One region of the Pseudoalteromonas translucida KMM 520 genome, then DNA from elsewhere that is predicted to be linked to it. Evidence: predicted binding sites of a transcription regulator. Region 1 holds the regulator's gene; each other region holds the start of a gene.
The links. Region 1 encodes sigma-54, which starts transcription at its own class of promoters, with help from an activator protein. Its sites were predicted from a motif close to GTTGGCACGNNNNTNGNNT; they were not measured.

Region 1 (10,062 bases):
CGCGTATTACATCAACGATGTCATCGATAGTAACACGGCCAAGTAGTTGGGCATTGTCGTCAACTACTGGGGCTGATATCCAGTTATGACGTTCAAATAATTGCGCCACTTCGCTTTCATCCATCGAAATAGGAATAGACTCACAGTCTTCATCCATCAGGTCATGAACAATTTTTTCGGGCGAATTGGTTAGTAAGGTACTTAACGATAAAGCGCCTAAAAAGCAGTTATGTTTATCGACAACGTAAAGGTCATCGGTACCTTCTGGGAGTTCGCCGCGCAAGCGAATGTAACGCAGTACCACATCTAGGGTTACATCAGGGCGAATGGTTACTGTATCTGTGTTCATCAGCGCGCCAGCAGAGCGTTCTTGATAGGAGAGTGCTTGCGTAGCACGTTCTCTATCTTGAATGTCCATGGCGCTAACCACGTCTTTATAAACCGTGTCAGGCAGGCTTCGCAGTACTTCACCTAAGTCATCGTGGCCCATGTCTTCAGTGGCAGCAGCAATGTGCTTAGGTTCCATTTGGGCAATAATGCCTAAACGTACATCTTCAGAGAGTTCTTCAAGAACATCACCTTGTACATCTGGATCAACTAATTGCCAGAGCAGGCGACGAACTTTATGCGGTGATGATTCTAGTAAAAGTGCGGTATCACAAGGAGCTGTTTTTGCCAGCATACGCCTAACTTGAACAAACTGACCACTATTGAGTGACTTGGTCACTTGTTGTAATTGTTGTAGTGGGTAGTCTTGTTCGAAAGTTTCGGGCATTGGCGTCCTTAATTTATTTTTATAACGTTAGGGAAGAAGTTAATCATTAACTTCGTTCAGTTTATCTTACTTTTTTTAGCCAAACTAGCTTAAGGTATTACTAACCCCATATTTTAGCTCGTTTACTTGGTTTAAATAAAGTGTCTGCTATTCTTGTTCGTTAAAGCGCTGCGCTATTAATTGGCCAACGGCATGTAACGCATGCTCTGCATCGGGTCCTTCGCACACTACTTTTACTTCTTTACCTTGGCTGCTTTCAAGTAGCATTAAAGCCAGTACGCTATCGCCAGCGGCTTCTTTTTCATCCTGAAATAAGGTAATAGATGCGTCAAATTGTACCGCTAATTGTGCTAATACGGTAGCGGCTCTAGCATGCAGACCAAGTTTGTTTTTTATTAAAAACGTATTTTCTAAGCGCATAAGATACTCTACTTAAGCTGAACAGATGATTATTTAAATTGAATTATTTTTCTTGCTCGCGATGGCGAATTTTTACATTAGGGTGAGACATAGCAAAGCTTTCACCAATTGTTTGCGCTAAATAAACTGAGCGATGCTGACCACCGGTACAGCCAATAGCAATCGTTAAGTAACTACGATTATTACGCTCTAGGTGTGGTAACCACGTTTGTACAAATGTTTGAATTTGCCAAGTGAATTTTTGCACAATACTATGACTAGCTAAATAATCTTTAACGGGTTGATCTAGCCCAGTTAAAGGCTTTAGCTCAGGTTCCCAGTGTGGATTTGGTAAAAAACGCGCATCAAAAACATAATCAGCACCTTTGGGAATACCATGCTTAAAGCCAAACGACTCAAAGGTAATGATAAGCTGTTTGTCTTTTTTACCGAGTATGGTTTCACGCATAGATTCAGCAAGTTGATGCACACTTAAATCGGTTGTATCAATGACATGATCAGCCCGTGTTACGAGTACATCGAGTAATTCTTTTTCTTTTTGTATTGCTAAATCTAGCGGTAGCGAATCAATCGAGAGCGGGTGCAAACGACGCGTTTCTGAATAACGGCGGATTAATGTTTGATCGTCGCTATCTAAATAAAATAACGTTGGTTTAGCAAAGTCGGGCAAGTACTCAAGAATATCGTTAAACTGCTGCTGATCTTTAGGCAGGTTACGCACGTCTATACTAACGGCTATTTTATCGTAGTTATCAGAGACACTGCGCACTAATGAAGGCAGTAAATTTACCGGAATATTATCTACACAATAGTAACCTAAATCTTCAACAACACGTAAAGCAACCGATTTACCAGAACCCGATCGGCCACTTATAATAATTAATTCCATTTACCACCCCTTTATTAGTAACTAGGATTGATCCAAAATAACTTGGTATAACGCTTCATCAGACTTTGCCGCACGCAATTGCTTACAAAACTCTTTATCGTTTAGTTTATCAGCTATTGTGGCTAGTGTTTTCAAGTGCTGCTGGTTATCGCCATCGGGCACTATAAGTGCAACAAAAATATCAACTGGACGATTATCAATTGCATCAAAATTAATAGCGGTTTCGCTTATTAAAATTAAGGCAAGAGGTTCCTGCGCCCCGCTCATACGGCCATGTGGAATTGCTATTCCTCGGCCAATACCGGTACTGCCTAGCTTTTCTCTTGCTAATAAAGCAGTGAGAATATCTTGCTGGGGTAAATACGGCATTTTTTTATGCGCGAGTTCACTGATGAATTCTAAAATTCTTTTTTTACTATTAAAAAGGACCACAGCTTTGCTGCAGTCCTGGCATATAAGTGAGCTTAATTTCATAGTGTTAGTGTCGAGCAAACTTCTCTTTGTGTTTAATTACTTGACGATCGAGTTTGTCAATCAACGAGTCAATGGCAGCGTACATATCTTGGTGTTCGGTCGATGCAAATAGCTCAGCGCCACTTACAAAAATTGTTGCTTCAGCTTTTTGACTTAATTTTTCTACATCGAGAATAACATGCACATTAGTTATGTGATCTGAGTGTCTTTGCAGCTTTGCAAATTTATTATTTACATAGTCTCTTAATGAGTCTGTAATGTCTACATGACGACCAGTTAAGTTTAGTTGCATCAGCATTTTCCTCTTTGTTGTACGTCTTAAATCAAGCTTTTACGTTGATTCGACGGGGGAATAGCCAGAGATTCGCGATATTTTGCAATTGTCCGTCTAGCTACTTTAATTCCTTGCTCAGCCAATATATCTGCAATCTTGCTATCACTCAATGGTTTGGCTAAGTTTTCTGCAGCGATCAACTTTTTAATCAAGGCACGTATGGCAGTTGATGAACATTCGCCACCATTTTCGGTGCTTACATGGCTTGAAAAAAAGTACTTAAGCTCAAAAATGCCACGTGGAGTGTGCATATACTTTTGCGTAGTGACCCGTGAAATAGTCGACTCGTGCATTTCAACTATTTCGGCAACATCGTTTAAAACCATAGGTTTCATGGCTTCTGGGCCATGTTCAAAAAATGCTTGTTGTTGCTTAACAATACAATTAGTTACTTTTAGGAGTGTTTCATTTCTACTTTCTAGGCTTTTAATAAACCATTTAGCTTCTTGTAAGTGCGAGCGAATAAATTGGCTGTCACCACTGGATTTTACCGTACGAGACATAGCCGCATATTGGCTGTTAACACGTATTTTTGGCATGCTATCTGGGTTTAGCTCTACCACCCAGCGGCCTTTTATTTTTTTTACCGACACGTCAGGTATAACGTATTCAGATTCTTCTCTGACAATGGTATCCGCAGGCTTAGGATTAAGCGTATGAATAAGTGTCATTATTTCTTTAAGCTCTTCTTCTTTGAGCTTAGTTTTTTTCATTAACGTACGATAGTCGCGAGCAGCGAGTAAATCGATATGATCAGTTAACACCATTTTTGTTTCGTTAATATAAGGGGTGTCTTTATCAAATTGATTTAATTGAATACATAAGCATTCTTGCAAGCTGCGAGCTGCAATACCAACAGGATCAAATAATTGAATGCGCTTTAGCACGGCTTCTATTTCATCTAGCTCTACTTCGTGTTCGTCATCACTTTCTTGGTTAAAGCTTGCTAAAAGATCTTCGCAACTGAGGGTTAAAATACCAGAGTCATCTACGGCTTCAACAATAGCTATAGCAATAGCTTCATCGGTAGGACTAAAAGGAGTGAGCTGTAATTGCCACATTAAGTATTCATGCAGGGTTTCGGTTGATGCACCTTGATAAATAGATTCATCTTCAGGCATTGGCCCTGATGAAGAGGCAGGCGCTGCGCTCATATATTCATCCCATGATACATCCATGGCCATATCGTCGCTTATGGTGTCTTTGTTTAGTGCTTCACCGCTATCTTGCTCATACTCGCTTGGGGTGTCATCGGCAGAGGCGCTAACAGTAATGTCATCTGCTTTTTGCTCGTTTTTACCAGCTGATTCTTCCGTGTAATCTTGCTCATCAACTTCAAGTAATGGGTTGCTATCAAGTGCTTCTTGTATTTCTTGCTGGAGATCCAAGGTACTAAGCTGCAATAAGCGAATAGCCTGTTGCAGTTGCGGAGTCATTGTAAGTTGCTGGCCCATGCGCAGCTGTAATGATTGCCTCATTTATCTCTAACAATCCTTATAAATTGATATGATTAATCTTAGCAGATGCTTATAGTAATAACATAAATATTACAGTTTGAACTGCTCGCCTAAATAAACATCACGTACTGTTTTATCATTTAATACAAATTCAGGAGTACCAGATGCAATTAGCTCCCCATGAGAAACAATGTAGGCTTTTTCACAAACATCAAGGGTTTCCCTTACATTGTGGTCGGTAATTAGCACGCCAATACCACGGTTTTTAAGATGTTCTATAATTTTTTTAATATCGAGTACTGAAATAGGATCCACGCCAGCAAAGGGCTCATCAAGTAATATAAATTTAGGATCTGCAGCTAAAGCACGTGCTATTTCTACGCGGCGACGTTCACCACCAGATAGCGCCATGCCTAAGCTGTCGCGAATATGTTGCAGGCTAAATTCGTCCAGCAAGCTATTTAGGGTTTCTTCTCTGGCTTGTTTGTTTAGTTGCTTACGCGTTTCTAAAATAGCCATTAAATTTTGATACACAGTGAGCTTTCTAAAAATAGAAGATTCTTGTGGTAAATAACCAATACCTAAACGAGCACGGCTGTGCATAGGAAGTAGGGTAATATCGTTATCATCAATTGATATTTTACCTTTGTCGCTAGGAACTAAGCCTACAATCATATAAAAGGTCGTGGTTTTACCTGCGCCATTGGGCCCAAGTAAGCCAACAATGCTCCCTGCTTTTACTTCAAGGCCTACATTTTTAACAACTTCACGGCCTTTATAGCTTTTTGCTAATAGCTCTGCTTTTAATGTACTCATGGCTGACCTTTATTGAGTTTTTGTTCTTTTTTTGCGTCTATAGGCACTAAAATAGTGTGTACCCGATCAGTTGAGTTTTCATCTTTTTCAGCACTTATAAGCTGTTGTTCTATATCGTAGGTGATACTTTTAGCCGTGATTTTTTGCCCAGCTTGAGAAATGTTTGCATCTCCTACTAGGGTTAAAAAACGTTTCGCTACATCGTAACGTACTTCGTTAGCGCTGGCGCTCATGACAGTGCCATCTGCTTGCTTTTCTTCAAAATATGCAGGGCTGCCCGTGGCAATTAATAGTTGTTTATTATCGCCAAGCTCGTCGCGCTTATGTACTTCTAAACGATCGGCGGTGATACGACGATTACCGTGGATAATCTCGACGTTTTTTTCAAAAATACCAACATTTTCTTTTAGTTGACCTTCTTGTCGGTCAGCACTAATAGAAATTTGATTAGCTAGTGGGGAAGTACTTTGCTCTGCCGCATTACTATTAAATACAAGTATAAGCGATGGAATAATAAGTATTTTTGCAAGGTTATTGGTCATAATATAGTGTTCGCGTATGGTTAATTAGTTTTATCACCTCGGTTGTTAAATTGGCTTCAAGGCCTTTACCGGTGATCTTTAAATTCGGTCCAGTTATAATAACGGGTTGTTCGCTGCGCATAGTGAGTAGCTTTATATCTACTTGAATATTGTCGGCGGTGATTTTGTCTATCATTGCGCCATCAATTAAGTTTTGGGCAGTTACATTACCCTCTAAAATTAATTGTCTTTCATCGTAAAGTGTTGCTTCATCAGCATTTATACGCCAAGTTTGCCTGTCGTCGTACAATATAAAAGTAGGCTTTTCGAATAAGGTAAATCCTAGCTGCTCGTAAAGCTCCATTTTAACCGCAGTTACTTTATGGCTAATTTTACCGTTTTCGTCAAAAGCTGTTTGTTTTAGCTCAATGGCGGTGTAATCGGGTTTAGCTATTACTTCGGAGTCGGCTTTAACAACCGTATTTACCTGAGTAAAATAAGGGTACCAAAGCCAAACCATACAGCTGATGAATAAAACGCTTAAGACTATGCGCGCTATATTCATGAACTAGTGCCTTGGCTGGTTAATGGTTTATTGTTTTCAAGCATAAGTAAGTCGGTTAGCTCTCTTACTGCACCAAAACCACCCGGCATTTGCGTAGTATAATGTGCTAAGCGTTTAATTAGTGGATGCGCGTCGTTTACTGCTACTGCAAAGCCAACTAACTCCATAACAGGCATATCTGGGCCGTCATCACCAATATAAGCAATTTGCTCATCGCTTAAATTAAGTTTGTTTTTAAGTTCTTGGTAGGCAATAAGCTTGTTTTCTTGACCTTGATAAATATGCTGTACGGTTAAGCTGGTCATGCGTTGTTGTACTATTTGCGAGTGCCTGCCGGTAATAACCGCTACTTCAAAGCCGCTGTTAATAAGTGCTTTAATACCAAAGCCATCTTTTGTATTAAATGCTTTTAGCTCTTCACCTTGGTTGCCAAGGTAAATTCGGCCATCAGAAAATACGCCATCAATATCGCATATAAGTAGCTTTACTTTTTTTGCGCGCGCTTTAGCGTCATCACTTAGCGCTTGATAGAGTTCTTCAAATTGCATTTATAATACTCCTGCTTTAAGTAGGTCTTGCATATTGAGTGCCCCAATAGGCTGATTATGCTCATTAATAATAATTAAGCCATTAATACGTTTATGTTCCATAATATTAAGCGCTTGCGCAGCAAGCATATCTTGGGTTGCCGTGGTACACGATTTAGTCATCACTGCATCTATTAGCGTGGTATGAATATCAACGCGTTGCTCTAAAATACGACGTAAATCACCATCGGTAAATAACCCGGCGAGTTGCTGATTATCGTCAACTATGGCGGTCATACCTAAGCCTTTAGCTGTCATTTCAATCAGCGCATCTTTAATGGTTTGCGAAGTAGTTATAATAGGCGTATTTACACCGCTGTGCATAACATCTTTTAAGGTGAGCAGTAATCGCTTCCCTAAACTGCCACCGGGGTGCGATAGTGCAAAGTCATCGGCAGTAAATCCGCGCGCTTCTAACAGTGCTACCGCCATTGCATCGCCCATTGCGAGTGTGGCAGTGGTACTTGCTGTTGGTGCTAAGCCTAATGAGCAGGCTTCTTTTTCTACTTTAATGCATACATGCACGTTAGCAAGTGTTGCCATAGTTGATTGCGTATTTCCTGTCATGGAAATAATTTTTGCACCAAGGCGTTTTAACACGGGAATAATATTAAGTACTTCACTGGTTTCGCCAGAGTTAGAAATAAGCATAACGACATCGTTTTTAGTGATCATGCCTAAATCACCGTGACTGGCTTCGCCAGGGTGCACAAAAAAAGCAGGGCTGCCAGTACTTGCTAAAGTTGCCGCAATTTTATGGCCAATATGCCCCGACTTACCCATACCAATAATTATAATACGGCCGCTGCAGTCATACATAAGCTGACATGCCTGATGAAAATTATCATCTACATATTGTTTTATATCAAAAAGTGCTTGGCGCTCGATATCAAGAACGCGTAGTCCTTGCTCGATAAAACTTAGCTTGGTCATAGACAACTCTTACCCTATTTGACTAAAAATGTAACCTTGGTAAATCAAAAATGCGCTTAGCAGTAAACCACCCTCAACTCTATTGATACGCTGTGCGCCTCTAAAGTTCAATGACATAACAATAAGTGCCAAGGTTGCTGCAATCATAATCAGTACATCACGATTAGCAATAGAAGGGTCGATTACCGATGGGTTGATAATACCGGCAAGTGGTAACACGGCTAAAATATTAAAAATATTTGAGCCCACAATATTACCCAGTGCTAGATCATCTTCATTTTTAAGCACACCTGCAACAGACGCTGCCAGTTCTGGTAAACTGGTGCCAATAGCAATAATAGTTAAGCCAATTACCAAGTCACTTAAGCCAAAGAATTTTGCAATATCGACAGCTGAGCCAACTAAAAAATGAGAACTAACAGGAAGTAATATCAAGCCCACAATTAGCCAAAATACTGCCTTTTTAGTAGGAACGTTATCGGGTACTTCATCGCAGGCCTCGTTTACAAATGGATCATTATTATTTTTAGCTCTTAGGGAAATAATAATAAGTCCAAAAATAAATACAACAAAACCAATAAGTAAGGCAATTGCTTCTGGGTATGAAAAATAGTTATCTGAAAAAATATACCAAGTAGCTAACGAAATAATTAATACCAGAGGTATTTCACGTTTTAAGGTACTTGATGAAACAGACAGCGGGCGCAATAAAGCGGTAATACCCAGTACTAATAAAATATTGGTTATGTTTGAGCCAACGGCATTGCCTATGGCCGTATCGGTTTTGCCTGCTAAAGCGGCAGAAGCCGAAACCATCATTTCAGGTGCAGATGAACCCATTGCAACAACGGTTAACCCGACAATTAAAGTAGGCACGCCAAAGTTTTTCGCCAGTGCTGCGGCGCCATAAACGAACTTGTCTGCGCTCCAAACTAGGCCAGCAAGACCAAAAATTAAAATAACAAATGAGGTAACCATTGTATTGAACCAGTAATTGAAAATACATATTGCGCGAATAGTAACAAAAGCCAATCTGAAAGTATAAATAAAACAGTGGCGAAGAGGACGGTTAATCACTTATTTTATAAATATTTAGGGTATGCTATGCAAAGGTTTAAGCCAAGGTTAAGGTGGTTTGAGCGAGCCTTATAACTGTTTTGGCAATTACATTACAAAATCTTACGAATTGTTTTTTCCATCTTGGTCGAAAAAGCCTTAAAATAGGAATACGAGTGAATATTGTTATGGAGAGCGACTTGTCGCAATCAATAGTAGAAGTCAAGGATGTTTGCTTTTCAAGGGGCGATAGAATCATATATAAAAATATGAGTTTTAGTGTTCCTAAAGGTAAAATCACTGCCATTATGGGGCCAAGCGGCATTGGTAAAACTACCATGCTACGTTTAATTGGCGGTCAGCTAAAGCCTGACTCGGGTGATATTTTATTTGAAGGCAATAGTATTCCAAAAATGTCACGTAAAGCACTATATGAAGCGCGTACCAAAATGAGTATGCTTTTTCAAAGTGGTGCATTATTTACTGACATGTCGGTATTCGATAATATTGCTTTTCCGATTCGAGAGCACACTAAGCTAAGTGAAGATCTTATTCGCTTAGTAGTATTAATGAAGTTACAAGCTGTGGGTTTACGAGGCGCCAAAGATTTAATGCCGTCGGAGTTGTCAGGTGGTATGGCTCGCCGTGCAGCTTTAGCCCGCTCTATAGCACTTGACCCTGAATTAATTATGTATGATGAGCCATTTGCAGGCCAAGACCCTATTTCTATGGGAGTATTGGTAAAGCTTATAAAGTCACTCAATGAAGTGCTTGGTTTATCGTCTTTAATTGTGACCCATGATGTGAAAGAAGTCATGAGCATTGCCGATCACGTTATAATAATTGCCGATCAAGGTGTTATTGGCAGTGGAACGCCAGAACAAATGCGTCAACATGAATCGCCTTTGGTACAGCAGTTTTTAAAAGGCTTATCGGATGGTCCTGTGCCATTTCATTTCCCGGCACAAACATATGCAGATGAGTTGCTTGGAGAGAATAAATGATGTTGAATTTTCTGCAAAAAATAGGGCATAAAACACTAGGTCGTTTTGCAGCGCTAGGGCGCTCAGCACATATGTTATTTGGTGCACTTGTACACATACCTAATTTTAAAAAAGGCACCCCCTTACTCATTCGCCAGCTTTATATGGTGGGCTCACAATCGTTGCTCATTATTGTGGTGTCGGGGTTGTTTATTGGCATGGTATTAGCGCTGCAAGGCTATACAGTGCTGG
Region 2 (10,062 bases), 100 kb from region 1:
TGATGCAGCCACTATGTATGGCGGCACAGAGGTTGGGTATAGTGATTATCCATACTATAAAAACATTTAATTTAAGCAGGCCACGGAAGGCCTAATACTCTATATAAAAACCGACATCCTTAATGCAATATCAATAGTTTTAAGCTAAATTAATAACTACTAATACCGTTTGAGTATGTTATGTTTTTGTGTTCATTTAACAAACAAACCGCAGGCCACTGTGTTATATTTTTGCTGCTAATAAGTATGAGTAGCTGCGGTAAAAATAACAATACACCAGCAACTTCCCTCAACCAAGCAGAGCCTGCAATTGCCCCTATTACTACTGGTAACTGGTATAAACCCGCATTAGGGAGCAGCTGGCAGTGGCAGCTAACTGGCACAATAAATACTAACTATAATGTTAGTATTTATGACATAGACCTATTCGACTCTTCAGAACAGTTAATACAAACATTACAAGCCCAAGGCAAGCGGGTTATTTGCTATTTTTCAGCGGGTTCTTATGAATCGTGGCGAAGCGATAAAAGCCAATTTTTAATCAACGAATTAGGTAACTCTTTAGCTAATTGGCAAGGAGAGCGTTGGTTAGATATTCGATCTCCTAATGTGCAAGCAATAATGGCTAGTCGGCTAGATTTAGCAGTACAAAAAGGATGTGATGGCGTAGAGCCCGATAACGTTGACGGTTATATGAATAATTCCGGCTTTAATTTAACTGCAAACGATCAGCTTGTGTTTACTCGCTTTATAGCAAATCAGGCGCATACTCGTGGCTTGGCAGTTGGCTTAAAAAACAACCTTCATCAGGTAAATGAGCTGCATAATTATTTTGATTTTGCAGTAAACGAGCAATGCTATGAGTATCAAGAGTGCGAATTACTCACCCCTTTTATAAATAGCAATAAAGCTATTTTTCATGTTGAATATAATAGTAAGTATAGTCATGGCAGCACTGAACTAAACAATATGTGTGATGATGCTATTAATAGGCAATTTAGTACACTGGTTTTGCCAATAAACCTAGATGACGAATTTAGGATTAGCTGTTTGTAAAAGCCTTGTTTACTTACCTTTATTTTATAAAGCTAAGCATCTTGATCTTTACTCATAAGATCTACCATTCTTTTTCTGAGCTCTTGCTCATTAATATCTTCTTTATGAGTACCAATGGTCCATACGTGGCCAAAAGGATCTTGCAGCGTACCTGCTCTATCACCATAAAACTGATCATGAACGGGGCGTATTTCTTTCGCTCCTAACGCAATAGTTTTTGCAAATATCTTATCTACATCATCAACATATAACATTATGCTTACGGGTGTACCGCCTAGCTCTGCAGGGCTTTTAAAGTGAGCATCTGGGCACATATCTGAGATCATAATATGTGAATTACCAATTTTAATTTCTGCATGAGCAATGCCGCCTTCAGGCATAGGCATTTGCATAACTAGCTGCGCATCAAAAGCCGCACAATAAAAATCAATTGCTTGTTGTGCACCGTTTATAATTAAATAAGGGGTTATTGAATGATACCCTTTTGGAATAGCTGATACCGCCATAGTGTGCTCCTCGTTATATGTTCTCCTTAAAGGTTAGTCTAAATTGGCAGGTAATATAAAATAAACACGTGTTTATTTATAAATATTAGTGGCACTTATTTGCAAAATCATTAGTAAATTTTGCTAGTATCTACCCCTTAATAATATTTACTGATACGCTGCATATTTAAACAAAAGGATTAACATGAAAAAGCAAGCAACACTTTTTATAGCCACGGCGTTATTCGCACTAGCGGGTTGTTCAACCTCAGTACCAATTAAAAACTTTGAACAAAACCTTATTCCACAAACATCTAAAATAATAAATAACACGGCAGATGTTGAAACAGGTATTTTAAAAGCCTGCATTCAACTAGGTTGGCAGTGCGCTCCTGTTAGTGAAGGTAAAATAAAGGGAATTCTTAATATTCGTACTCATCAATTAATCGTTAATATTAATTATGACAAAACAGCCTACTCTATTAATTACCAAGATTCGACTAACCTTAATTACAACGGTAGTAAAATACATCGTCAGTATATTAATTGGGTAACTAATTTAATGCGCCATATTGATGCAGAAATGATTTAAACATTTATATTTGTTCCACTAATACAAAAAAGGAATTGTTATGAGTCACTTAATTATACCAAGTCACTGGAAAATAAAACGCTCCACTCACTTTTTTACTAAAGACAACATTCCAAAAGCGTTACTTACTCACCACAACACAGCCGAAGGTGTGTTTGGCCAAATTTGCGTTATGCAAGGCACGGTTACCTTTTACGGATTTGCAAATGAAGCCGCCACAGAGCCTGAGCAAACCATTGTAATTAACGCGGGGCAATTTGCTACCAGCCCACCACAATATTGGCATAAAGTAGAGCTAAGCGACGACGCACAATTTAATATCAACTTTTGGGCCGAAGCCGATACAGGCAATAAAGCCCTGTTTAAAAGTTCACGTATTCATAGCAAACCTATTTTAGATTAATACCAATAACTAATTTACGTACAAACAAAAAAGCACCTAACATTTAGTTAAGTGCTTTAATAAATAACGGTGCAATTAATGCCGAATGCACTGCATACTAGCCTTGTTTATGCTTGATCATACCAATCCAATCTTGCGCCCAGTTTTCTTTAGAGCACACTTGCGCTATTGATGTTAACCCGTTATATGCCAACATTTTACTTTGCTGATAGTCATTTAAGCTAGTTGTTAGCGCTTGGGTAAACTCTGCAGTATTAGGCATCACTAATCGACCATTAAAACCATTAATTATAAGATTAGATAAGCCTCCAACATTACTACTTATAACCATACAACCTGCGGCCATTGCCTCTATCATAGATAACGAAGTACCTTCTGAGCCTAGTGTTGGAATAATGGCAATGTGTTGGCTTTTATGTACGCTAAAGCTTTCATTTGGTCCGTACTGCATTAATTTCACTTTTGCTTCATTAGCAAATAGCTCTGTTAAATATGGTTTTAATGGCCCATCTCCGGCAAAGCTTACTTGTATATTATATTGCGGTAAAAGCTGCTTAATAATAGGTGCTATTAATTTAATACCACGGTAATCAACAAAACGACGAGCAATAATAATATTTAGTGTTGCATTATCATCTGACCATTTTTTGGCAAATTCACTTTCGCTAATTTTTTCACTATAAAAGTTATAAATAACCTTCATATGTTGCTGCTCAATATTAAACCAAGTGCGATACCAGTTAACAAAGTTATGATCTACACACACTAAACTGCAGTCTGATTTTATATAGGATAAGTACTTATACTGACTTAAGAGCGAGGAGCAATATTGTGAGATGGCTGATTTTGCTGCGCGAGGTTTATCCCAAGATATACCATGCTGAATCGCTAGCGTTTTATAATCAGGCATTTTCACTGAATAAGAGTCGGTAGCAAAAATAATAATATCGTTATTTTTGTCAGCATTTTTACTGACCCAGTTTGCAAGGGCTATTTTTTTTAAGTTACCCCGATATAAACCGGTAGTTACGCTATGAACAGTGTACTGGGGAGTTGTTAAGGTAAACGCTTTTTTAGCCGGTTGTACTATATGACATGGCCAACCTTGGCGAGTAAAAACATCGCACAAACTTAAGATATAGTTTTCAATGCCACCAATGGTATGCATAGTGCCGCTCTGATCAAACATAGCACGGTAAATAATATAAATATTAGGCATCATATATCCTGACAAACTCGTTTAGTTTACTGCAATTACAGCGATTACTCTTTTGATAATATAACATTTCGCCATACATCTTTGAAGATATTTACAAGCGCTTGCAACCCCTTATAACCAAATATTAGCAATACATAACAATTTCTTCTAAGTCATAGCAAAAGTGTATTTTCTTAAATAGGTTTAAAGCGTTAAAGTGCGCCGCTAAATCACAGCTAATGAAGAGGATATTATGTCGCTTGCTGTACTATTAATGCTGGCATTGTTTGTTGGTCTGTTATTCGCGATTTATCTTTTTTCGCAAAAAAGTAAAACGTTATCACGCACCGTTTTATTTGGCCTAGTACTGGGCAGTGCTTTTGGTTTGGTTTTACAATTTTTATTTGCTGAACAACCCCAAGTTATTAACCATGTTTTAAGTTGGGTTGCCGTTGTTGGTAAAGGCTATGTTGGGCTATTAAAAATGGTCATTATGCCTTTGGTATTAGTGTTTATGATTGCCGCGGTAGTCAAACTTGAAAACCAAGGCTCTTTAGGTAAGATTTCTTTTGTAAGTATTTCTATTTTACTGATTACCACAGCTCTTGCTGCATTGGTTGGTATTGCCGTTACTTATGGCTTTAACTTAAGCGTAGAAGGATTAGTGGCCGGCACTCGTGAAGCGGCACAAATGACTACTTTAGAGAGTAAAGCGGCTAATGTTGCTAACTTAAATGTGCCACAAATGTTGCTTAGCTTTATTCCAGAAAACCCATTTGCCGATTTAGGTAATACACGTTCAACCTCTATTATTGCCGTCGTTATTTTTGGCGTGTTAATAGGCATTGCAGCACGTAAAGTAATGCTAGAGCGCAGCGAACTTACAGCGCCTATTCGTACCGGTGTAAACGCTTTACAAGCCACTGTAATGAGCTTAGTTAAAATGGTTATAGCTTTAACACCTTACGGTGTTGCAGGGTTAATGGCGAATGTAGTCGCAAACTCTAGTGGTAACGACATTCTTAATTTATTGGCGTTTATTATCGCCTCTTATGTCGCTATTTTATTAATGTTTGTTGTGCACGGCATACTGTTAAGCTTGGTTGGGGTTAGTCCAAAGCATTATTTTACTAAGATTTGGCCAGTGATGACCTTTGCTTTTAGTTCGCGCAGTTCTGCGGCGTCAATTCCAATGAACATAGATACCCAAGTAAACCAACTTAAAGTTCCCCCTGCTATTGCTAATTTATCAGCCTCTTTTGGTGCTACGATTGGTCAAAACGGCTGTGCAGGAATTTACCCTGCAATGCTAGCAATGATGGTTGCACCTAGTGTGGGAATTGACCCGATGACTTTTGAGTTTATTCTACCCTTAATAGGTATTGTAGTGATTAGCTCTTTTGGTATTGCCGGTGTAGGCGGCGGCGCAACTTTTGCAGCGCTAGTGGTATTACCAACAATGGGATTGCCCATAGAAATTGTTGCGCTACTTATATCAATAGAACCATTAATTGATATGGCGCGTACTGCGCTCAATGTGTCGGGCTCTATTACTTCAGGTGTGATCACTAGTAAAATAATGAAAACGCCACAGCAAGACTAATTAATAATTAAGCCCAGCTTTGCTGGGCTTTTTATACTGCGCTACTATTATATACCCCGCAAAACAGCCCTTAATCAACCACTTCCCAGCTCATTTAGCACGCTCAAAACCCTATCCGCAAGCATTATAGCTATGTAAACATATGTAAAGCTTTGTGTAATTACAGCCGCTATCAGTTGCTATTCAGTTTCAGGCTCTAATATCGGTTATGTATAAAAAACATAAGCGAGGCATTACTATGAAACAAATAACTGTGAAACCTATAACTGTGAAACTAGCACCTATAAAGCTAAACACTATTAACTTAACTGTTTTGTTAGCAGTATTTTTAGCACTTACTATGCTCTCAAGTAACGCCTTTGCGAATCCGCAAAATGTACATAACAAACACCATAAACCAGGTAAAGTGATACGTCATATTCCTAGTAATAGTGTATCTGTACGTTTTAATGGTGCAGTATTTAATACCCATAATGGCACTTACTATCGTAAACACAGCAGAGGCTATCGAGAGGTAATGCCACCAAGAGGTTTACATATTAGATCACTGCCCAGATACCACTCACGTTTAAGGCATCGCAATAACACTTATTATACCTATCAAAATGTATATTATATTGCCGAAAATAACGGCTACACAGTAGTAGACACGCCTAAAATACAGGTTAACCAAGCAATTAAAGTAAACAACACCAGCAGCTATAAGCTTGGGCAGTTTTACGACTCGCTACCAACGGCAGCAAAGCCCGTAACTATTAGCTCGGTGCAGTACTTTAAATATGATGACATTTATTTTTTACCGCAAATTAGTGATGATGTAATTAAATATCTCGCTGTTAAACTCAATTAATACTGCCTTTATCTGTCGCAAATAAAAACATAAATAAGGGCATAGCATTTTATCTTGCTATCAAGCTACTTCGCTCCTATAGTCAGCAGATTATAGGCCTTTATTTTGAACAAACTTGTTATGAAAACTAGCACTCCAGCTCGTGATTTTGGTGAACTATTAGGTTACGCACCTGGTAATGTTGCTGTTTACTCGTCTGACTACGACTCTGCCGACGAAAGCATTTACCCCAACCGCAGTGCCTATCGCAGTTATTTAGATGGCATTTATATGGGCTATAAATGGCAATGCGTTGAATTTGCTAGGCGTTGGATGTATCTCAATCATGGTTATATTTTTGATGACATAGCCATGGCTTACGATATTTTCGAGCTACGCTCAGTACGTGACGTTAACAGCCAAAATAGACTCCCCTTACAAGCATTTAAAAATGGCGCAAAGCATCACCCTCAAGTTGGTAGTTTACTTATTTGGGAAGAAGGCGGCGAGTTTGAAGAAACCGGCCATGTTGCCATTGTAGTAGAAGTTCACCCTGATAAAATTCGTCTTGCTGAGCAAAATGTTGGCCATCAAACATGGCCACAAGGTCAAAATTGGTGCCGCGAGCTTAAAGCTAAAATAACCAAAGATGGCGACTATTGGATTGAATGCTCTTATAACGATGCAACTATTTTAGGCTGGATGACCCAAACTGATCAAATTGAACACGCAGAACCTACCGCTGAAATAAACACCGATTTATTTACAATAAAATCTAATTACATTGCCGATACAGGCCAAGCAGCAAAGTCATGGTTAAATATTGCTAATGATGACGAAGCCGCCTATGTAGATATGATGCAAGGCCACAAGCTTACTTCAAATGCAGAGGATCAACATAGCTACTTTACTATTTCACACACAGCCCAACAAACTATTGAGCACGCCACCAATGAGCTGCATGGCTTATTTATGCATGCCACCGACTATGTGTTACAGCACCCTGAGCTATTAAAAAAGTTTAATTTACCTGAAGTAGTACTCAATAAAATTCGTCAATCGTGGGATAACCGCTTAAACCAATTGATCACCAGTCGCTTTGACTTTGCACTAACCCCTGCAGGCTTAAAAGTGTATGAATACAACTGCGACTCCGCTTCGTGTTATATGGAAAGCGGTAAAGTTCAGGGTAAGTGGGCAAAGCACTTTGGAGTTAAAACGGGTATTGATGCAGGGCAAGATTTATTTAAAGACTTAGTAAAAGCATGGCGAAAAAGTGAAGTAAAAGGTTTAGTTCATATTCTTCAAGATGACGACCCAGAAGAGCATTACCATGCTTTATTTATGAAAGAAACAATTGCGGCAGCAGGCTTTGAGTGCAAAATTATTATTGGTTTAAGTACTCTGTCTTGGGACGACTTTGGCAATATAATTGATGCCGATGGCAATAAACTTAATTACGTATGGAAAACCTGGTCGTGGGAAACAGCACTTGAGCAAATTCGTGATGAATGCGAGGCTGATCAAGCTCAAAATCATAATTTTGAGCCGCAATGGCAAGCAGGCGCAACCCCGCGGTTGGCTGATGTATTATTGCGTAAAAATGTCATGGTTTTTGAACCATTATGGACACTGATCCCCAGTAATAAAGCAATCTTACCTGTACTGTGGAGTTTATTTCCTAATCATAAATATTTGCTCAATACCGCGTTTGAGCTCAGTGATGAATTATTACAAACCGGCTATGTAGTAAAACCCATTGTTGGCCGCTGTGGAGCAAATATTCAACTAGTCGATCAGCAACAACAAACCATTGAGGAAACCGCCGGACACTTTGCATCCCAAGAGCAAATATATCAGCAATTATTTGCGCTACCAAAAGTAGACGATTACTTTGTACAAATATGCAGTTTTACCACAGCAGGTAAATATTCTGGTGCGGGTGTGCGAGTCGATAAAAGCATGATTATTAATGGCCATAGTGACTGTATGGCACTGCGAATTGAGTAACTCGTAAAATTAATAAACAGCACTTTGTAGGGCTTAGCAATTAAATATAATAGTTAAGCCCTTTAACTATTATATTTATTACACTGTGCATAATTTACAAAAAAGTGCACAGTTTTCAAATATGTAATACTTAACATCACTTCCCCCTCAAATTAAAACCTCTATCTATTTGTATATAAACAACTTTATTTTTATTTACTTCTCGGCATGGCGATTGCTTTAAATAAAGTAAAGTATGTTCATATAGTAATTAATGGGCAAAATAATTAAGTAGGAGAAATTATGAGTAATAGTAACAAAACAGCTAAATTTACCGCTCCAGGTATGAGTAACGATTCAGCAGAAAAAACTATCGCTACGCTCGACAACCGTATGGTTGCGCTAATTGACTTACAACTTACCCTTAAACATATTCACTGGAACGTGGTTGGTCCTAATTTTATTGGCGTGCATGAAATGCTAGACCCACAAGTTGCGGTTGTACGCGAAATGACAGACACCATCGCAGAGCGTATTGCAACGCTAGGTGGCGTACCTGTTGGTACGCCAAAATCAATTGTTGATCGCCGTACATGGGATGAGTACTCAATTGGTAAAGCCCTCGTTACCGAGCATTTAAGTGCACTCGATAATGTGTATAGCGGTATTAATAGCGATCATCGTAAAGCCATAGATACGCTTGCTGATCTTGATCCGGTTTCTGAGGACATGATCACCAGCCAATTAGCCGAGCTAGAGCAATTTCAATGGTTTATTCGTGCTCATCTTGAATCATCAACAGGTGAACTACAAAAGTAGATCCACTGTTATAACTGGCATAAATAACTAAATATTTATTGTTAGTTGATAATTTAAAATTAAGAAAAGCCCGCATTATTTAATAATGCGGGCTTTTTAAGTGCTAATAACTTAATAAAATAATAACCTTCTAAGCTAATTACACGTCTACGTAGCAAAATATCTGCATTTTGCTCTTAAAAAGTTTCCCCCCCAAGTAGCCACTAAATAATGGCGCGCTCAGCAAACGAATTAAAAATAAAGTACCTAAAAATTGGCAAACCAAAGCACATCATCAACACAATTACCCAAACAGCGTAAACAACTATAAGTTAACTAACGAATTTCGTATTTCTAAAACATACAGTAACTTTCGTGACATTGACTCGTTTTCAAATGCACTTGGTGCAAAATGCAACCTTACCGAACGCATCAAAATTTCTGGTGAAGTTGTATCGCCAGAAAGCATAAGACCTGACTCAGAGTTCACATTACGTTCAATCGAAAAAATCGACGTTTGAAGCAAGTAGCGGTGTTGATTTAGCAAACCATTTATATAATGGTGCATTTTCACAAGACGGCACTGTTTATGGTAATAACTACCGTGATGACAGAGGCCAGTTAGACTTTTCTGCAAGTTGGGACATTAACGAAAATGTTACCCTAGTAGGTAACGCAACAAACTTAACCGGTGAACCTTCAATCTACCTATCTGAACTAGGTGGTGCTTGGAAGTACACTGAGGCGGATCGCCGTTATAGCTTAGGCATTCGCGCTAAATTTTAATTTTCCCTGGAAACTAAAGCCTGCTTTTATGCAGGCTTTTTTATGCCTATACAAAAGTAGCTTTATATTGCATAAAAAACCCTCTCCCTAGCTATACTTATCTTAATATAAAACTTAATATCAAAGAGCAATTACTATTAATAAGGAAAGGTAGTGCTGTCGCGTTTATATAATTTTATGCCTGGTTTAAATACTTTACTTCATTATGAACGACAATGGTTTGCTGATGATTTAAGAGCGGCATTATCGGTTGCCGCCGTAGCGCTACCCGTTGCTATTGCTTATGCACAGTTAACCGGCGTTAATGCTGCTGTAGGGCTGTA
Region 3 (10,062 bases), 1.1 Mb from region 1:
TTCAGGAAAACAGCTGCAAAATGCATCTCCAGCAGATATTAATACCGCTATATTAGTTAATAAGTTAGCGGCACTTTATAGCACGTCTGCCGAGGCCATTGTATTGGCTTGGTTACTGCGCCATCCGGCATTAATTCAACCGGTAATAGGCACAACGAATGCTAAGCGACTTGCTGCATCGTGCAGCGCTGTAAATATAGAATTAACCCGAGAGCATTGGTATGCATTATATGTCAGCGCCAAAGGGCACGAGTTACCCTAATTCAGATCCCACTTAAGGTATTACTATGAATATATTCGTTATTTTAGTTAGCTTGTTTGTCGCTTTGTTAATATTAATTCCGTTATTAGAAAAATATCAAAGTAAAATAGGCTTAGATGGCGCTAAAAAATACAGTAAGTATATATGGCCACTGGTAATGTTATCGTTAGTGGTGCAGCTAATTTATGTGTTAATGAATTAGTTTGCCTGCTTATTGTTCATAGGCAAAAAAATTATAGGCACAAAAAAGCCTTTGCAAGTTACCTAGCAAAGGCTTTTTTAATAATGATTTAATATTACTTAAGTGCTAACTGTAGCTCGCGGTTACGCTCTAACTGGGCAATAAAGTTATCAGCAATAGGCTTAAACTTGGCAAGCTCTGCACGTGGCAGCGGCTCTGACTTAGGTAACTTAACGGTTTTAGGATTACGATGAACACCATTAACTAAAAATTCATAGTGTAAGTGTGCACCGGTAACACGACCAGTAGAGCCAACAGTACCGAGTTGCTCACCTTGCTTAATTTTTTGCCCTGTTTTCACTAGGCGTTTATTAAGGTGTAAGTACTTAGTTACGTACTGTGTGCCATGGCTAATAAATACATAGTTACCATTATATTTACTGTAACCCGATTTAATAACTTTACCGTTACCAGAGGCAACTACCGGCGTACCAGTTCGCGCCGCAAAGTCTATACCCCGATGTGCTCTAACTTGCCCCGTCACTGGGTGCAAACGTCGTGGGTTAAAGCTTGAGCTTATATATTTAAAGCTAACTGGTGCACGTAAAAATGCTTTTTTCATGCTGCGCCCTTCAGGAGTATAAAAACTACCGTCAGTGTGGCGAATCGCAGCATAGCGCTGGCCTTGGTTAACAAATTCAGCAGCAATAATTTTACCAGTACCAATAAACTCACCATCTACATAGTGAGATTCATAAATTAAACCAAACCCATCGCCTTTGCGAATATCGTTAGCAAAATCTACATCCCAACCAAATATGTCGGCAAAGTTCATTATTTGGCGTTCGCTTAAACCTGCAGCTATGGCTGAAGTCCAAAAGCTACTAGAAATTTCGCCGCCTACTGTTTTGGTTAGGGTTTCTATTTCTTTACTATCGATTGAAGTATCGTATTGTCCTTCATCGTTTAAGGTAACAAATAAAGTATCTGTCTTTGAAATAACGTAACGCAGTTGTGCTAAATCACCATCTTTTGCGGTGGCAAAGCTCAGTGTTTCACCCGGGTGAATTTTAGTAAGTTTGCGAGTTTCTGCGTTAGTATTAATTAATTTATGTAACGTTTGAGCTGAAAAACCAGCACGTTTAAAAATAATAGCTAAGTTATCACCATTTTTTACTTGGTGATCAACAAAATCGTATTCTGGCAGCTTGTCTGCTGCTTGCTCTGAGTTTAACGCTGTTAACTTTTCGTTGTCATCAACTTTAACTTGTAACTCATAGCGCTTGCCAATTTCTAGAGTGTTTTCACTATTGTCTTTGGATGCAGTGGCTTTTTCAGAAGGAAGAAAAGCTAAGCCAGCAATAGCAGAAACTAAGCCTAAAATAAGCAATTTGTGTTTTTTGGGGAGCGTGTGAACCACGTGAACCATAACGTGCCTTTTTCTGCTGTCAAGAAAATTAATCGATTATCTTGCAGGATATAACGAATAATGTACGAATACTAGTATTTTGTAGATTTAAACTAATGCTAAATTAAGCTAAAATCACAGGGCTTATAGGCATCTTAGTATTAAAGTAGCTTATGATCTAGATGTTTTATTAATCTAGAACTAGTGTTGAACAGCGGTATTTTTAAGCAAAATAATAAAACAATGATGCATCATCAACGTTAGTAATTTAAAAACCAAAGCTGCAGCTGTTTGTGTTGTTTTAAATGTGTTGCAAACAGTTATCCTTACTCGTTTATACAACTTAAGCTGCTTTGCCTTATTTAGTGACGCTATCGTTTAAAAAGTTGTTTTAATTAGGTAATAATTTGCTATCTTAGTTACATAGGTTTATTGACTCTAAAAGTGCTACTTATCTAGTAATAAGCCGCGAGCATATTAATAATTAACCCCTTCGTTAACAGAATTTTTTGGAGTAACACACAGTGGATTTACAAACCGCTCTTGCAGAGATAAAACGCGGTACAGAAGAGATATTAATTGAAGATGAGTTAGTTGAAAAATTAAAATCTGGAAAAAAACTAAAAATTAAAGCGGGCTTTGATCCAACCGCGCCTGATTTACACTTAGGTCACACGGTACTTATTAATAAAATGAAAACCTTTCAGGACTTAGGTCATGAGGTTGTATTTTTAATTGGTGACTTTACCGGCATGATTGGCGACCCAACGGGTAAAAATGTAACACGTAAGCCGCTTACTCGCGAAGACGTGCTTGCTAATGCTGAGACTTATAAAGAGCAAGTATTTAAAATTCTTGATCCGGCAAAAACCACGGTCGCATTTAATTCTACCTGGATGGAAAATTTAGGCGCAGCTGGAATGATCAAACTTGCAGCACGCCAAACAGTTGCGCGTATGTTAGAGCGCGATGATTTTAAAAAGCGTTACGCTAGTGGTCAGTCTATTGCTATTCATGAGTTTTTATATCCGTTAGTACAAGGTTGGGATTCGGTTGCACTTGAGGCTGATGTAGAGCTCGGTGGTACTGATCAACGCTTTAACCTGCTAATGGGTCGTGAGCTGCAAAAAGACGAAGGTCAAAAACCACAAACAGTCATAATGACGCCGTTATTAGAGGGCACCGATGGGGTGCAAAAAATGTCTAAATCGTTGGGTAACTATATAGGTATTACCGATGCGCCTAACGATATGTTTGGTAAAATAATGTCGATTAGCGATGTGCTAATGTGGCGTTACTACGACTTATTAAGTGGGCTTTCGATTGCAGGTATTAACGCGCAAAAAGAGCGTGTAGAGCAAGGCACAAACCCGCGTGATATTAAAATTGAGTTAGCAAAAGAGCTTATTGCGCGCTTTCATAGTGAAGCTGATGCACAAGCAGCTCATGATGACTTTATTCAGCGCTTTCAGAAAAAAGCCCTGCCAGATGAAATACCTGAACTCACAGTAACGATTGAGCAAGACAGCATTTTAATTGCTAACTTACTTAAAGAAGCTAACTTAGTTGCAAGTACATCAGAAGCAATGCGTATGATTAAGCAAGGTGCAGTTAAGCTCAACGGCGAAGATAAAATTACAGACACTAAACTTGAAATAGCAAAAGGCAGTACGGCTATTTACCAAGTAGGTAAGCGTAAGTTTGCAAATATTACTGTAGCGTAAAGCTAAACAGTAAAATACTAAAAACCAGCCACGGCTGGTTTTTTTGTGCTTATATTTTAGTGTTCACAATAATAGGTGTGTAACTCGCCCTTAGCTAAATGCTTTTTAGTATTTCTATGCAAACAACGACCAGTAACCAAAATACCCGCGCTTGATTTAGTCTATTAATAATAACCGGCACGTCCTCAGCAATAGGAAGGCGTTCGGTGCCAATACGCATTTTGTTAAAACGTTCGCCAAAATACACTGCAGGCCCGCCTAGCTGTACGCCTAATGATGCAGAGCAAGTGCTTAAAAGCCATCCTGTATTAGTTTGATAAAAGTGTCGGCCGTAATGCTTTATATAATGCATGCTTAGCTTGCTCGCTTTACTGGCTGCAATAGTCAGTGCCAATAAGCGCATAGGAATAAATTCAATAATAAACAAGGTAATTTTAAGCGGCTTTAAAAAAGGACTGTTGGGTTTAATATTACTGCGCCATGCCTGCTCAATTAAAGTAAGTAATCGATAGGCAAGCGCTGCTATAGGGCCAAGTACTAAAAAAACAAATATCACCACAAAGTAATATCGCGCAGTACGTAATATTAGGCTCTCTATTAAGGCTTTAATTATGCCTGCGGCAGAGAGTTTAGTAACGTCTCGGGCTACTAATGGCTTTAATAGCTCGCGGGCGGCAGATTTTTGATTTTGTTTGGTAAGCTTTGCAATACGTAGTGCTTTTTTATCAATAGCTTTACTCTCAAGGCATAAATATAAAATAAGCCCGGCGAGTAATTCAGGGTAAAATGCAAATTCTAGTAGCAATACAATAATAATAAGTATCACACTTAAAATAAGTGTACTGGCAAGGGTTGCGGCTAAATATTGATAGCTATTAGGTTCTGCTGCTTTATAAATACGCTTACCAATAGCGCTAAAAATAGCCGTTAAAGCGGTATTCGGATGATACCAACTAACAAGTGGTAAAAAGCGCTCAGCAAGGAGCGCAATTATAAATACAATAAAGTCCAAGTGATTTTGAACCATATTGCTGAGCATTTACAGTGAAACTGCCGTTAGCTTTTCAAGTAACGCCACTACCATTTTAGATGAATTGATTGATGCTGTTTCTAGGTATTCTTCAAACGACTGCGGCGACTCTTTGCCGGCAATATCTGACATAGAGCGAATAACCACAAACGGCGTATTAAGTGTATGACAGGTTTGCGCAATTGATGCGCCTTCCATTTCTACTGCAAGCATTGTGGGAAAGTCGCTACGAGCTTTTTCAATACGTATTGGGTCACACATAAATATGTCGCCGGTACAAATTAAACCAACTAAGGTTTTTACGTCGCTAATTTGCGCAATAGTTTGCTCTGCGGCAGCCACTAATTTAGGGTGTGCTGCAAAACCTGCTGGCATTTGTGGTACTTGACCTATTTCGTAACCAAAAGCAGTTACATCAACATCATGATGACGAACTTCTGACGAAATAACTACATCGCCCACATTTAATGACGGATCAAAGCCGCCTGCAGAGCCAGTGTTAATTACGCAATCAGGGGCAAAGTTGTCAATAAGTAATGTAGTTGCAATAGTTGATGCTACTTTACCAATACCAGATTGAACCAATGTTACTGTGTTACCCGCTAATTCACCGGTATAAAAAGTAAAACCAGCTTTAGTTAAAGTTTGTGGGTTTTGCATTGCTTCGCGCAAAATTTTAACTTCTGGCTCCATTGCGCCAATAATACCAACATTCATAGTGTTAAGTTCCTGAGTTTGAATGCGCTGATTATACGTGAAGTTAGCGCTAAAAAACAAAAAAGCGAGCAGTTTTACTTTGCTCGCTTTTTATTATGTTATTTACGTTAAATTTCGGCTAGTGCTGTAGAGTGCGCTTTAGCTTGAGAAGGTGATAGTACCGCTGGTTTTTGAACTCGGGTACGAATAGGGCGAGCTGTTTGCGCAGCCGCAGGTTTACCGAGTTTAAACATAATAGCGTCGCGAACTTCACTTGGGCGATAGCCTGATTTTACTTTCATACGAATATGCGGGATGCCAGCGGCCTCTAATGCGCCATTAACAAACCAGTCGCGTTGTGCTTTATGGCCATCTTTATTGGCATTGTTTACTAAGTCTACGGCTGCCACTATGGTCATTTTTTCTTTATCGACTAGCACAAAATCAAGCTGTTTATTTTTAGCTTTAGCCATTGCGGCACGCTTAGACTTTGCCGATAAACCTTGTTTGCAATCAATCACGTCGATTAGTTTTACACGACTAACAATTTTATACTGATCGCCCACTGCGCGCTCTAATAAATTTAAAAAAGCACTTTCTACTTGGGTAAATACATTTTGCTTGCGGGTAAAAGGATAAGGGTTTCCGCCATCATCGTTAAACTTTGACGCAACAACAGAGGCCCCAACAACTAATACTAAAATTGATAATAAAGCGAATTCCATACGGTAACTCCATAACAACAAATTGACACTGCTTAAATAAAGCAATTAACGTGCCTAAATTAGTTGGTTAGTAGTATATTTCCGTATGGATATTGATCACCGCAAAATATGCACTTAAGCTTTATAACCGCCAGCAACGCCTTTAACTGCAATAGCGAGTGCATCGTGTGCATGCAGCGATTCGTAATGATTTATTTGTAACCAGTAATCACTGTATTGCTGTGTTTCTAGTAGCGCTTTAATTTTACGAGCAGCATCTTCACAAAACATTAAATTTTGACCATTTAGACGGGCAAACTCTTGCTCATCTTCACGTTTTACTGCGGCTTGTACTGGCGTTTTTAATTCATCTTCAATCGTGTTAATTAAATTAACCACGTCAAATTGAGTAATATTACTGTTGAGTTTTACTTTTACATTAGCAATTGAGCGCTGCGAGTGTGGGGTGGCTACAATACCTTGTGTAGTACCTAGCCATTCTAGTGCTTCTTTTTGACTGAGGGTTTCTTGATTGAATTTTTCGGCAAATGCATTTTGTATCAGCTGACGCGCCAGTGCCGCTGAACACGGGCAAGTTGATGAATAGGTTACATCAACACTTAGCTCGTAACTAATAACACCTTGTTCAATTGTGCTGGTTAATATAACAGGATAGCTTTTCCAGCCAGCTTTACCGCTTAATAACGATTTACGGCGCAGTGGTAATTCAAATTTAAACTCTATAAGTGCTTTATCACTTAAGCCTTCGTGGCTACTAATAAAAAAATCGAGCGCTTGAGCCAATGTTTGAGGGTTAACTTGCTGCTCAGTAGAGAGCGTGTCGAGGGCTAAAAATAAGCGCGACATATGAATGCCTTTTGCATCTTCTTTGTGTAAGTTTACAAAAGCGCGTGCTTTAGCATTAACAGTAACAGGCGTTATGCCATGTGACTCAAAAATAAATGGCAGTTCAATTTCACCCATTCCCACCCAGTCTAATGTACCAGTTTGTAAGGCGGGAGCCGTGTTAGCTATATCGGGCATATTAGTTTGCATGGTGTGTTACTCGTTATTAGCAATAATAAAGCGCTGCATTTTACACTAAATAATTTATTGCTGGAATGATGAGTTTTAGCCAGCTAATGATTCAAACAATAAATATTAGAGTTTTTATCGCACAACCTGAAAATAGCTGATAGAAAATGCTAAAATTAACCATAACATGCAATTTAAACCTTTTTTGTAATTAAGCATTTAGCTAAGAGAAACACTGATATATGACCGATTCCTCTTTGAGCCCTTGGGCTCGAGTTCTTTCTAGTTTAATAACTCGGTTTGGTGAGTTTAAAACTGCAGCCATTTGCTATGCTTTGTTATTGGCAGTTTCGCTTGTTTTATCAAGTATGTTTTATTATGTTGCCGTTGGTGAAGTTAATCTTGTTGATATATTGGCAGTGATTTTTTTTACCGCTGTGGTATCGCCGCTGGTTATAAGCGTGCTAATAAATTCAATTAGGCAACTAGATGCTTCCTATGCATATTTAGACAGTGCGACAAAACAAGAAAAACTACTCAACCAAACATTAAAAGATAATATAAACCGCTTAAATGTAGAAATTGATGAGCGTAAAATGGCGTTTCATGCCAAGCACCGCGCAATAGAAGAGCTAAGAAAAGAAATTGCTGAGCGTAAAAAAACGCAACAAGAGCTTGCCCAGCAAAGTATGCTACAACGCTCAATAGTAGACTCCTCCCCCGATTTATTTTATTACCGCGACGACAATGGCGTGTTTGCGGGCTGTAATAAAATGTTTGAAGAAGTAATGGGCAAAACCAGTGACGAATTAATCGGTAAGAGTGCTGAACAAATATTTCCTAATCATTTTTTATCTGAAGTTTTAAAAACCGATAAACAGGTAGAGCAAACTCACCAAGCATTAACTATAGATGTTCAATACGATGTGGGCGGCGAAACGCGTTGGTTTGAATTGCGTAAATTGCCATTTATTAACGATAAAGGTAAGTACATAGGTTTACTTGCGTTTGGCCGTGATATTACGAGTCGTAAAGAGGCTGCAGAAGCGCTCGAAACAGCCTACAAAGATAAAGGGAAGTTTATTGCCACTTTGAGCCATGAATTGCGTACACCACTTAATGGCATTGTTGGTTTAACACGTATGTTGCTAGATACAGAGCTTAATAAACAGCAGCGTAGTTGGTGTAATACGGTGTTTTCGAGTGCTGAAACACTGGGTAATATATTTAACGACATTATAGATTTAGACAAAATAGACAGAGAGCAGTTAGATATTGCAACTAATGCTATAAACGTATCTGACTTTATAAATGATGTGGTTAACTTTGCAGGCTTAATTGCTGAACAAAAAGATCTTTCTTTTGATATTAAACGCTTAGGCATGCTAGATATTTATGCGCAACTAGATCCAACCCGACTTCGCCAAGTTGTTTGGAACTTAATAAATAATGCGGTTAAATTTACTCATAAGGGCAGTGTAACCCTCACTTGTATTCGTGAAAACCGAGATGATGGCCCTTGGCTTACCATGAAAATATCAGACACCGGAGAGGGCATACCAGCTGAACAGCTCTCTCGTATTTTTGATATGTATTATAAAGCGCCAGATCTTAAAGGCACCAATGCTATTGGTTCTGGCATTGGCTTAGCAGTAACCAAAGCCTTAGTTGATGCAATGCAGGGGGTTATTTCGGTTAATAGTATCGAAGGTGAGGGGAGCTGCTTTATAGTAGAAATCCCGCTAAGTTTATGCAGCGCACCCACTGAGAATAGTTATGTAGGACGCAGCTTAAATATACTGTTAGTAGAAGATGTGCCGTTAAATGCCGAAATTGCGACTAACTTACTTGAGCAGCGTGGTCATGAAGTTATTTGGGCTGAGACCGGCGAAGATGCATTGTCTTTTGTAGAAACTGAAGACGATTTAGATTTGATCTTACTTGATATGCAGTTACCCGATATAAACGGGGATGAAGTAGCAAGGCAAATAAGAGCCGATAGTCATTTTGATAAATTACCTATTGTAGCGCTTACCGCAAATGTGCGCAGCGCAGAGCAAGAGCTAGAGGGAATATCAATACAAGGGGCGCTCGCTAAACCTATCAATACGGTAAAACTAGATAAAATATTAGCTGATTTATTTGGTATAAAACAAACAAGAAGTAATGAGCCACAATTAAAAGTAAGTGCAGCAGCGCTTGCTGATATTAATGCGCATTTACTTGATGTTGAAACCATAGAAGACTTTGTAAATTCAATGGGCTTGGTGGTATTTAAACGCAGTAGTCAGTTATTTGAAAAACTCAATCCCCAATATCAGCAAGAGTTACTGACCTCGTTAAACTCAGGCGACAGAGAAGAATATAAATCAGTTGCACATAAGCTTAAAGGTGCTGCGGGATCTGTAGGCTTAAATGATGTGCAATTGCATGCAAAAGTGATGGAGTATGGTGCATTGGATGAATCTGACGAGGTATTAAAGCAGTGGTTAGATGTTTTAGCAGACAAAATAAATGAAGGACAACATGCCCTTCATTTATTCTTACAGCAATTAGAGTAACTAATTAGCTGTCTATTTTACCAATGAAGCGATAACCTTCACCATGAATGGTGCTGATCAACTCAGTTGTTGAGTTGTCGCTTTCAAAGTGCTTACGAATACGACGAATTGTAACATCAACTGTTCTATCGTTTGCACGTAGCTCACGGCCAGTCATGTGTTTAATTAGTTGCTCACGGCTAAAAATACGACCTGGAGAGTCAAGCATTAAACGCAGTGCTCTGTATTCGCCTTTAGGTAGACGTTTTGCGTCTCCACCTGGAGAAGTAAGACAGCGACTGTTTTCGTCAAGTTCCCAACCGTTAAACGTAATTACACCATTTGTTTCAAGTGCAGACTCTTCACCACCTAGGGCAGTACGAGTAATTAAATTACGCGCACGAATAGTTAATTCGCGAGGATTAAACGGTTTAGTAATATAGTCATCAGCACCAATTTCTAGGCCTAAAATACGATCTACA

Region 2: the regulator sigma-54 is predicted to act here: its motif matches at 8,378-8,396, upstream of dps (DNA starvation/stationary phase protection protein Dps).
Region 3: the regulator sigma-54 is predicted to act here: its motif matches at 6,066-6,084, upstream of PTRA_RS02840 (DUF2726 domain-containing protein).

Annotation. Positions count from the first base shown of each region.
Region 1 is NZ_CP011034.1:2,881,893-2,891,954, reverse strand. It holds gene mgtE (magnesium transporter) at 1-775, opposite strand, end outside; gene PTRA_RS13390 (HPr family phosphocarrier protein) at 923-1,195, opposite strand; gene rapZ (RNase adapter RapZ) at 1,239-2,084, opposite strand; gene ptsN (PTS IIA-like nitrogen regulatory protein PtsN) at 2,106-2,558, opposite strand; gene hpf (ribosome hibernation promoting factor) at 2,563-2,850, opposite strand; gene PTRA_RS13370 (RNA polymerase factor sigma-54) at 2,877-4,370, opposite strand; gene lptB (LPS export ABC transporter ATP-binding protein) at 4,440-5,165, opposite strand; gene lptA (lipopolysaccharide transport periplasmic protein LptA) at 5,162-5,707, opposite strand; gene lptC (LPS export ABC transporter periplasmic protein LptC) at 5,697-6,251, opposite strand; gene kdsC (3-deoxy-manno-octulosonate-8-phosphatase KdsC) at 6,248-6,799, opposite strand; gene PTRA_RS13345 (KpsF/GutQ family sugar-phosphate isomerase) at 6,800-7,771, opposite strand; gene PTRA_RS13340 (calcium/sodium antiporter) at 7,781-8,749, opposite strand; gene PTRA_RS13335 (ATP-binding cassette domain-containing protein) at 9,016-9,831, shown strand; gene mlaE (lipid asymmetry maintenance ABC transporter permease subunit MlaE) at 9,831-10,062, shown strand, end outside.
Region 2 is NZ_CP011034.1:2,779,147-2,789,208, forward strand. It holds gene PTRA_RS12815 (alkene reductase) at 1-70, shown strand, start outside; gene PTRA_RS12820 (endo alpha-1,4 polygalactosaminidase) at 181-1,056, shown strand; gene PTRA_RS12825 (VOC family protein) at 1,089-1,562, opposite strand; gene PTRA_RS12830 (hypothetical protein) at 1,747-2,133, shown strand; gene PTRA_RS12835 (TehB family protein) at 2,174-2,536, shown strand; gene PTRA_RS12840 (glycosyltransferase family 4 protein) at 2,634-3,758, opposite strand; gene PTRA_RS12845 (L-cystine transporter) at 3,988-5,337, shown strand; gene PTRA_RS12850 (DUF6515 family protein) at 5,576-6,187, shown strand; gene gss (bifunctional glutathionylspermidine amidase/synthase) at 6,308-8,176, shown strand; gene dps (DNA starvation/stationary phase protection protein Dps) at 8,459-8,974, shown strand; gene PTRA_RS12865 (hypothetical protein) at 9,279-9,527, opposite strand; partial or broken gene PTRA_RS18940 (hypothetical protein) at 9,512-9,739, shown strand; gene PTRA_RS12870 (SulP family inorganic anion transporter) at 9,893-10,062, shown strand, end outside.
Region 3 is NZ_CP011034.1:601,797-611,858, forward strand. It holds partial or broken gene PTRA_RS02815 (aldo/keto reductase) at 1-262, shown strand, start outside; gene PTRA_RS19110 (hypothetical protein) at 288-464, shown strand; gene PTRA_RS02820 (peptidoglycan DD-metalloendopeptidase family protein) at 559-1,872, opposite strand; gene tyrS (tyrosine--tRNA ligase) at 2,376-3,575, shown strand; gene PTRA_RS02830 (cobalamin biosynthesis protein CobD/CbiB) at 3,670-4,614, opposite strand; gene mtnN (5'-methylthioadenosine/S-adenosylhomocysteine nucleosidase) at 4,615-5,322, opposite strand; gene PTRA_RS02840 (DUF2726 domain-containing protein) at 5,430-6,026, opposite strand; gene folE2 (GTP cyclohydrolase FolE2) at 6,141-7,061, opposite strand; gene arcB (aerobic respiration two-component sensor histidine kinase ArcB) at 7,283-9,601, shown strand; gene arcA (two-component system response regulator ArcA) at 9,606-10,062, opposite strand, start outside.